Regions from separate parts of the Microbacterium sp. LjRoot45 genome, predicted to be linked through region 1. Evidence: predicted binding sites of a transcription regulator. Region 1 holds the regulator's gene; the other holds the start of a gene.

Region 1 (4,409 bases):
CAGTTCGTGACGGTCACCGCGGTCTGCTCCGACCGGGAGCGCTTCGGCACGGTGCTCGGCGCCGTCGACGACCTCGCCCGTTCGCTGCGCATCATCGACGATCTGACGGTCGGCGAGACCCCCGGCATCCTGCGCCTCGACCCGAGCTGACGGTCGCGCCGCCGTCCTCGCGCGGCTCGGGCGGGCGGGATGCCAGGATGAGCGCATGACGACCCGCATGCCCTCGCATGGCCGGATCTCCCCGCGCGCGCTCACGTGGGAGGATCGCACCGCGTGGCCGATGTTCCTCCTGTCGCTCGCGTTCTTCGCGGCGTGGGTGTGGCTCCTGGCGGATCCAGAGCTGGACCGGGGTTACCGGGGAGCGCTCACGGCCTTCGTCTCGGTGGCATGGGCGCTTTTCATCGCCGACTTCGTGCTGCGGCTCGTTCTCAGCGGCGCACCTCGTGCGTTTCTGCGCACGCGGTGGTTCGAGGGGGTCTCGCTCCTCGCGGTGTATCTGCGGCCGTTCGTGATCATCGCGTATATCTGGCGCCTCCCGTGGTTCCGGGCGACCGCGGCGCGCGAGCGTGCGCGCCTCCTCCTCATGGTGTCGATGTTCACGTTCCTGTTCGTCTTCACGGGGTCGACGCTGGTCTGGCTCGCGGAGCGTCACGACCCCCACGCGACCATCGTCGACCTGGGTGACGCGATCTGGTGGGGCTTCACCACGATCTCCACGGTCGGATACGGCGACTTCGCGCCCGTCACGTTCGCCGGGCGGACGATCGCCGTCGGCCTCATGATGGGCGGGCTGGTCGTGCTCGGCGTCACGAGCGCGACCGTCATCTCCGCCCTGGGTGATCAGATCCGCCGCACCGCCACGTTGCGCGCCCACGAGCGAGACGACGACGCTCCTCACGATCCGAACGACCCGCGGATGCCAGGATGAGCGCATGACCGTGGACTCCTGGGACCTTCTGCCGTCTCGCGCGGCTCGGCTCGCGGCCGGCCGCGCCGCGCGGCGGACCGCTCCACTGGACCGTCTCGCCGACCTGACGACGACGGACCGGGACCCCCTCGGCATCCTCACCGCTCAGAACGCGACGCGCGTGCCGGAGCTGCTGGCGCTGCGCCGGGAGCGCATGGCGGCGAGCCCGTTCGCGTTTTACCGGGGCACCGCCGCCCTCATGGCCGCCGATCTCTCCCGCGACAGCGGCAGCGGCATCCCCGTCGCCTCGTGCGGAGACGCTCACGTCGCGAACTTCGGCCTCTATGCCTCGCCGCAGCGCACGCTCGTGTTCGACCTCAACGACTTCGACGAGTCCGCCTGGGCGCCCTGGGAGTGGGACCTCAAGCGGCTGGTCACGAGCATCGTCATCGCCGGGCAGGCGACCGGCCGCGATGAGAAGGTCGTGACGGATGCCGTCATCGCCACCGTCCGCGCCTACGCGCACGCGATCGACGCCTATACGCGCCGCAGCGCGCTCTCGCGCTATTACGAGCACTTCGACGTCTCCGGCGCGCGGGCCCTGCGCGACAAGGCCGGTCGGCGTGTCGTGCGCGATGCGGTGCGTCACGCGGAGCGGCGCACGGGCGAGCGCGCGGCCCGCAAGCTCACCGAACCGGATGCCGACGGACGGCTGCGGTTCATCGAGGTGCCACCGGCCATGACCCACCTCGACGCGGCGACGGCGGCGCTCGTCGAAGGGGCGATCGCCGGCTACCTGGAGACCGCGCGCGACGACATCCGCCTGCTGCTCCAGCACTACCGGGTGTCGGACACCGTGCGCCGGGCGGTGGGCGTCGGGAGTGTGGGCACGCGCTGCTACGTCACGCTCCTGCAGGACGGCGACGGCCACGCGCTCCTGCTGCAGACGAAGGAGGCGGGGAGGAGCGTGCTCGTCGAGTACGGCGGCTGCATCCAGCCCCCTGACCTGACCGCCCTGCATCGGACCCACGGCGAGGGAGCGCGGGTCGTGGGGATGCAGCGCATCCTGCAGGGCGTGTCCGACCCGTTCCTCGGGTACTTGCGGGGGACGACGGGTGACTACTACGTTCGCCAGTTCCGCGACATGAAGGGCGGGATCGACATCGAGACGCTCGATGACCACCCGTTCGCGCTCTACGCGCAGGCGTGCGCGACCACGCTCGCCCGCGCGCACAGCCAGTCGCCGAACGCGACACTCGTCGCCGGTTACATCGGCGGTGGACGGCGGGCCGGAGCCGCGCTCCTGGAGTGGGCGTTTGCCTACGCGGCCGTCTCCCGGGCGGATTACGACGCGTTCCTGGCCGCGCAGCCGTAGCGGATCCTGCGCGGGCCGCTCGGCGCGCTCGCCGACTCGGTGGCGCCGGTCAGTCGAGCTCGGCCTCGGGCGGTCGCCACACGACGACCTCCGTCGCGCGGCGCACGCGCGTGCCGTGGCGCAGGGTCACGACCGACCCGGTGGCACCTGCGGCGAAGACGCGCGCGCCGCGGCGCTGGTCGACTTCGTCGCGCACCCGCTGCTCCAACTCGCCCACCTGTCTGCGGAGCGAGCGGACGGTGTTCTCCAGTTCGATGATCCTCGAGATGGCGGGCAGACTGATGCCCTCCGCCGAGAGCGCCGCCACCTCGCGCAGCTGCTTGACGTGACGCAGCGAGTAGCGCCGCGACCCGCCCTGTGTGCGACCGGGGACGACGAGGCCGAGCCGGTCGTACTGCCGGAGCGTCTGCGGGTGCATGCCCGCGAGCTCCGCCGCGACCGCGATCGCGAAGATCGGGGTCTCCTCGTCGACCTCGGGCTCGGTCATTCGCGCGCCTTGCTCATCAGGTCGGCGCGAGGATTCTCCTTCGGCTCCAGTTCATGGAACCGCTCGAGGGCTTCGCGCGCGCGGTCGTCGAGGTGAGCGGGCACGGCCACCTGGACCTCGGCGAGCAGGTCGCCGGTGCCCTTGGCGGATTCCACGCCGCGCCCCTTGACGCGCAGCACGCGCCCCGACGGGGTTCCGGGGGCGACCCGCAGCTTCACGGGGTCGGACCCCAGCGTCGGCACCTCGATCGTCGCACCGAGGGCCGCCTCCGTGAACGTGACGGGAACCGTGACGCGCAGATTGAGGCCGTCGCGGGTGAAGACCGGGTGGGGGCGGACGGTGACCGCCACGACGATGTCGCCGGGCTCTCCGCCGTCGGGCGACGGACGCCCCCGGCCGCGCAGGCGCACCTTCTGACCGTCAGACACCCCGGCGGGGATCTTCACCTTGAACGGCTTGCCGTCTTCGCCCTGCAGCGTGATCGTCTCGCCGCGGACGGCGGTCTGGAAGTCGAGGGTCGTGCGCGCGGTCACGTCGGCTCCGCGCTGCGGACCGCCGAACCCGCGGAATCCGCCGGTGGGCTGCCCGAAGCGCCCACTGCCGAACCGACCGCCCGCCTGCTCGCCGAACATCGCGAACAGGTCGTCGAAGTCGGCCTGCTGCCCGCGCGTGGCGCCGCCGCCGCCGAAGCGGCTGAAGACGTCCTCGAACCCGCCGCCGGCCGAACCCGGCGCCTGGAAGCGGGCACTGCCCGATCCCATCGCGCGGATCTGGTCGTACTCCTGACGCTGGTCCTTGTCGCTCAGCACGGCGTACGCCTCGCTGATCTCCTTGAACTTCGCCTCGGCGGCCGCGTCTCCCTGCGTGGAGTCGGGGTGGTACTGGCGCGCCAGCTTCCGGTACGTCTTCTTCAGATCGGCATCCGATACGTCTTTGGCGACACCGAGGACCTTGTAGAAGTCCCGGTCGAACCAGTCCTGACTGGCCATGTCCCTCCCCTCGACTTACTCGGCCGGAACCGCGACGACGACCTTGGCCGGCCGCAGCTCGATGGCGCCCAGGCGGTAGCCCACCTCGACGACCTCGAGGATGACCGGCGACTCGGTGCCCGGCGTCGGCGCCTGGAAGATCGCCTCGTGCTGCTGCGGGTCGAAAGCATCGCCCGCCGCGCCGTAGGTCTCCACACCCAGACGCGCCACGACACCGCGGAGCTTCTCGGCGATCGCCGTGAGCGCGGAACCCTCGGTCAGATCGCCGTGCTTCTCGGCGCGGTCGAGATCGTCGAGCACCGGCAGCAGGCCCTTCGCGACGGCGCCCTTGGCCCGCGCGATCTCGACCTCTCGCTGCTCCTCCGTGCGGCGACGGTAGTTGGCGTACTCCGCCTGGAGGCGCTTGAGGTCGAGGAGCAGGTCGTGCTCCTCGGCGGGGGCGTCGGCCACCGCCGCCTCGTCGCTCTGGGCGGCGCCGAGGATGTCCTCGATCGTCAGCTCGTCGGCATCCGCGTCGTCCTGCGAGCTCGTCCCCTGCGACCCCGTCCCCTGCGAGTGGGGGCCGGCCGCCTCGGACTGCTGTGCAGCCGAGGCCTCCGACCCCTCATCGCCGAGGACCTCGTCGCCGTTGTCCGGCTCTTCGAAGTCCTT
Region 2 (4,409 bases), 380 kb from region 1:
GGGAGCTGCCCGGCGAGTGGCTGGGCGCGTTCGCGCTCGCCGTCAACGAGGAGAACGCGTCGGGGGGTCGGGTCGTCACCGCGCCGACCAACGGCGCGGCCGGGATCGTCCCGGCCGTCGCGATGTACTGGTGGCGCTTCCTCGCCGATTCGGGTCTCGGCTCCGGCAACGCGGTGACGCCCTACGGCGAGCTCGTCGGGTCGGCGCTCCTGGGCATGCATCCCGCCGACCCCGTCGCCGACGACGACCTCACCGTGGAGGCCAACCGCCGTCGCGGCATCCGGCGTTTCCTGCTCACGGCTACGGCGCTCGGTTCGCTGTTCAAGGCGAACGCGTCGATCTCCGGCGCGGAAGGCGGCTGCCAGGCCGAGGTGGGGTCGGCGTGCGCGATGGCGGCCGGGGGGCTCACGGCGGTGATGGGCGGCACGAACCGTCAGATCGAGAACGCCGCGGAGATCGCGATGGAGCACCACCTGGGCCTCACGTGCGACCCCGTGGGCGGACTCGTGCAGATCCCGTGCATCGAGCGGAACGCGATCGCCGCCTCCACGGCGGTGACGGCTGCGCGGCTCGCCCTCCGTGGCGACGGCAGTCACTACGTGTCCCTGGATGCCGTCGTCGAGACGATGCGGCAGACGGGCATCGACATGTCGCACAAGTACAAGGAGACGAGCGAGGGCGGCCTGGCCGTCAACGTCATCGAGTGCTGACGTTCGCGCCGTGAAGGTGTCGCACTCGGTGGTGTTCGCCTGTGAAGGTGGCGCACTCGGTGGTGTTCGCCTGTGAAGGTGTCGCACTCGGTGGTGTTCGCCTGTGAAGGTGGCGTAACCGGTGGTCTCTACCCGCGAAAGTGGAGCAATCGGCTGCCTCGACGACGCGGAAACCTCCTATTGCGCCACCTTCTTCGGACGGAGACCGCCGAGTGCGCCACAATCTTGCGCGGCGAACACCGGACACACGCCCGTGCGTGGGTGTGTGCAGGTCACTCGTGTCGGGCGAGCGCCGCGCGCACCAGGTCGACGGCGCGGCCCTGGCGCAGGTGCGTCGCGGTGATCCGCACGACCTCCCAGCCCGCGGCGGCGTAGGCGGCGTACTTCTCGAGGTCGCGATCCCACTGTGCGCGGCTCGTCCGGTGGTGATCGCCCTCGACCTCGACCACGACGCGATGTTTTCGGTAGACGATCTCGGAGATCCCCAGCAGCTTCCCCCGCGGGTCGCGAATCTCCACATCGAGGTCGGGGCGGGGAAGACCCGCCGCGTCGGCGTCCAACCGGAACGATGACTCCAGCGGAGAGCTGCTGCCCTCTCGGATGAGCGGCAGTGCTGCGCGCAGACGCGCGACGCCGCGCCGCGGACCGGCATCCGTGGCGGCGGCCAGCTGCGCGAGCGTGCCGATCCGCGCGTCGGGCAGCGGGATGCCGGAGCGCCCTCGCGGGATGCGCGCGATGGCGTCACCCACGATCACGAGCTCGCGCACCGAGAGGTCCCGCCCGAGTATCGCCCAGGTCGAGGCGGGGCTGCTCACGGGGAGTCCGTCGACGGTCCGCAGACGGACGAGATGGCCCTCGATCTTCACCCCGCGGATGCCGGCGCCTCGCGGCGCGCGGGAGGGCGCGACGACACCGACCTCGAGCCCGTCGCCCGGATCGAGGGGCAGACCGTAGAGGATCGCCGCGGTACGCCCCGTGAAGAACGCGGATGCCGGCATGACCGTGGCGTACGCGATCGCGCTCCGCAGCGTGCGCTCCCGGACCGCTCGGTCACGTGCGGACGGGTCGTCGACCGGCACGGCATCCGCTTCGTGCGCGCTCGGCTGCGGCACCCTGGTGCGGACGCCGTGGAACGGCGCGATCAGGTCGCGCGATCGGAGACGCGAGGCCGAGACTCCCGCCTGGATGCCATCGCGAACGCGGAACGCGTCGCCGAGTGAACGGGGGAGCGGGGCGGGTGGTCGCGGCATCCCTCACTCTTGATCGCACGCGAGCCTCGCGACCCGCCGCGCCGTCGATCCGGGGACACTTGCCGAGCTGGCCCCCCTTGTGGAGGAGCCCTCGCCCGCCTATCTCGCCTCCTATTGCCCTGACCGCCCGAGAAGGTGGCGCGGTGTGCGGTGCCCGCCCGAGAAGGTGGCGCAATCGGTCGCCTCGACGGCGTGGATATCACCGTTCGCGCCACCTTCTCGCCCCGCATGCGCAGATTGCGTCACCTTCTCGGGTCGCTCGCGCCGCCCGCGTCGCACGCGTCGCACGCCCGCATGAAGAACCCCGGATGCCGCGGGCGTTCGCTGGTCGAGAACGCTTAGCACTCTCGCCCTTCGAGTGCTAATCTGGAGTCACTTGAGTCGATAGGGCTCAAGTTTGAGACCACGCAACATCACACGCACTAGAAGGAGAGAACCATGGCCACGTATGACCCGTTCCGTGACCTCGATCGCCTGGCATCGAGCCTCTTCGACGCGCGTCGGGGACCGCGCCGCATGCCGATGGACCTGTACCGCGACGGCGACCACTACGTCCTGTCCGCCGACCTGCCGGGGATCGACCCGGGCTCGGTCGACATCGACGTCGACGGCCAGCTCCTCACCATCCGCGCCGAGCGCACGCTCGCTGCCGGTGAGGGCGTCAAGTGGATCACCCGCGAGCGCGAGGCGGCGAGCTTCCTGCGCCAGCTGAACCTCGGTCAGGGCATCGACAACGACGGCATCGCCGCCACGTACAGCAACGGCGTGCTGACCGTCACCATCCCGGTGAGCGAGAAGGCCAAGCCGCGCAAGGTCGAGGTCGTCGCCGACGGCGCCGCGCCCACGATCCGCACCCACGAGAGCGCCGACGAGCCGCAGCCCATCGAGCAGTAACCCACCGAGCAGTAACCCACCGGGCCGCAGCCCACCGAGCAGTAACCCTTGGCGCGCTCGCGATCCGAACCGCCCCGGTCGCCACGACCGGGGCGGTTCGTCGTGCGCGGGCGTATGATCGGGGCACCCCGAACGGACCGTCTGCAAGGATGCCGATGACCGAGACCGCCGCGATGCGCACGCCGCCGCGCCCCGCCCTCGCATGATCGAGCGCGAGCTCACGCGGGTCGTCTCCCTCACGTCGGAGGACGGCTCGCTCAATCCGGCTGCGGTCGGCTTCGCGCGCAGGCCGCTCGTGACGACGGCGGGAATCGACGGTCGTCATCACTGGGGGCGCAACAAGCGCTGGGAGTACTGGAACATCATCACGCCCACGCATGTGCTGGCACTGACCGTCTCGTCGTTGGACTACGCCGCGGTGCACGAGGTGTGGGTGCTCGACCGCCGCTCGGGTCAGGAGCGCGGTCGGACGGCGACCGTCGTCCCGGCGCACGACGTGGACCTGCCTCCCACCCTCGGCGACGGCGCCGCGATCGCGCGGGCGAAAGACCTGGCCGTGTCGGTGACGCCGGGGGCCGACGCGTGGCGGCTGTTCGCCGAGATCCCCGACGTCTCCTTCGACGTGACGGTGGCCCGGCCGCCGGAGCACGACTGTCTCGCGGTCGTCGTCCCCTGGACGCGCCACCGGTTCCAGTACACCGTCAAGGATGTGGCGCTCCCGGCGACGGGCGTCGTCATCGTCGATGGCGTCGAGCATGCCGTCCCGGCCGGATCGTGGGCCGTGCTCGATCACGGACGCGGCCGGTGGCCGTACGACGTCCGCTGGAACTGGGGCGCTGGATCGGGCGTGGTCGACGGCCGGACGATCGGCCTGCAGGTCGGCGGTCGCTGGACCGACGGCACGGGGTCGACGGAGAACGGCATCCTCGTCGACGGCGAGCTCCACAAGATCTCGGAGGACCTCGCCTGGGACTTCGACGCGGCGGACATGTCTCGTCCCTGGCACGTGTCGGGGGGAGGGTTGGATGCCGCGCTCGTGCCCTTCCACGCGAAGCGGTCGGCGCGTCGCCTCGGTCCGCTCTCGTCGCGGACGGACCAGTGCTTCGGGGTCTGGTCGGGCACCTTCGAGGGGATGCTGTTCGAGGGACTCGTGGGATTCGCCGAAGACGTCCACAACCGCTGGTGACTTAGGCTGACGCCATGTCCGTGTCGCCGACGTCCGAGTCTGCGCCGTCGCCGCGCCGTCGGGGCCGGCCGCGGGGCGGGTCGGACGCGCGGGCGCGCATCGTGACGGCGGCGACGGAGGAGTTCGCCCAGGGCGGCTACGACGGGGCGACGATGCGGGCGATCGCGACGCGCGCGGGCGTCGACTCCGCGCTCGTGCATCACTACTTCGGGACGAAGGCCGATCTGTTCGCGGAGATCATCGGCGCCCCGCTGCGGCCCGACCTCGACATCCCCGCCCTGCTCGAGGGTGATCGTGACCGGTTGGGCGAGGGGATCGCGGCGTACGTGCTCGGCAGGTTCGAGACCCCGGACGTCCGCCGGCGCGGCG

What was found. Region 1 encodes HspR, which represses chaperone genes until heat shock. Its sites were predicted from a motif close to AAGTTGAGTCNNNNNGACTCAACTT; they were not measured.
Region 2: ACSQ18_RS12580 (Hsp20/alpha crystallin family protein) is a predicted target of HspR. The motif match lies at 2,334-2,358, and genes of this name have one in related genera.

The regions. Positions count from the first base shown of each region.
Region 1 covers NZ_CAXUQM020000001.1:3,009,862-3,014,270, forward strand. Annotated here, with positions in the region: gene ACSQ18_RS14220 (hypothetical protein) at 1-150, shown strand, start outside; gene ACSQ18_RS14225 (potassium channel family protein) at 206-928, shown strand; gene ACSQ18_RS14230 (DUF2252 domain-containing protein) at 933-2,282, shown strand; gene ACSQ18_RS14235 (heat shock protein transcriptional repressor HspR) at 2,332-2,769, opposite strand; gene ACSQ18_RS14240 (DnaJ C-terminal domain-containing protein) at 2,766-3,758, opposite strand; gene ACSQ18_RS14245 (nucleotide exchange factor GrpE) at 3,774-4,409, opposite strand, start outside.
Region 2 covers NZ_CAXUQM020000001.1:2,633,758-2,638,166, reverse strand. Annotated here, with positions in the region: gene ACSQ18_RS12590 (L-serine ammonia-lyase, iron-sulfur-dependent, subunit alpha) at 1-710, shown strand, start outside; gene ACSQ18_RS12585 (hypothetical protein) at 983-1,960, opposite strand; gene ACSQ18_RS12580 (Hsp20/alpha crystallin family protein) at 2,399-2,854, shown strand; gene ACSQ18_RS12575 (DUF2804 domain-containing protein) at 3,057-4,040, shown strand; gene ACSQ18_RS12570 (TetR family transcriptional regulator) at 4,055-4,409, shown strand, end outside.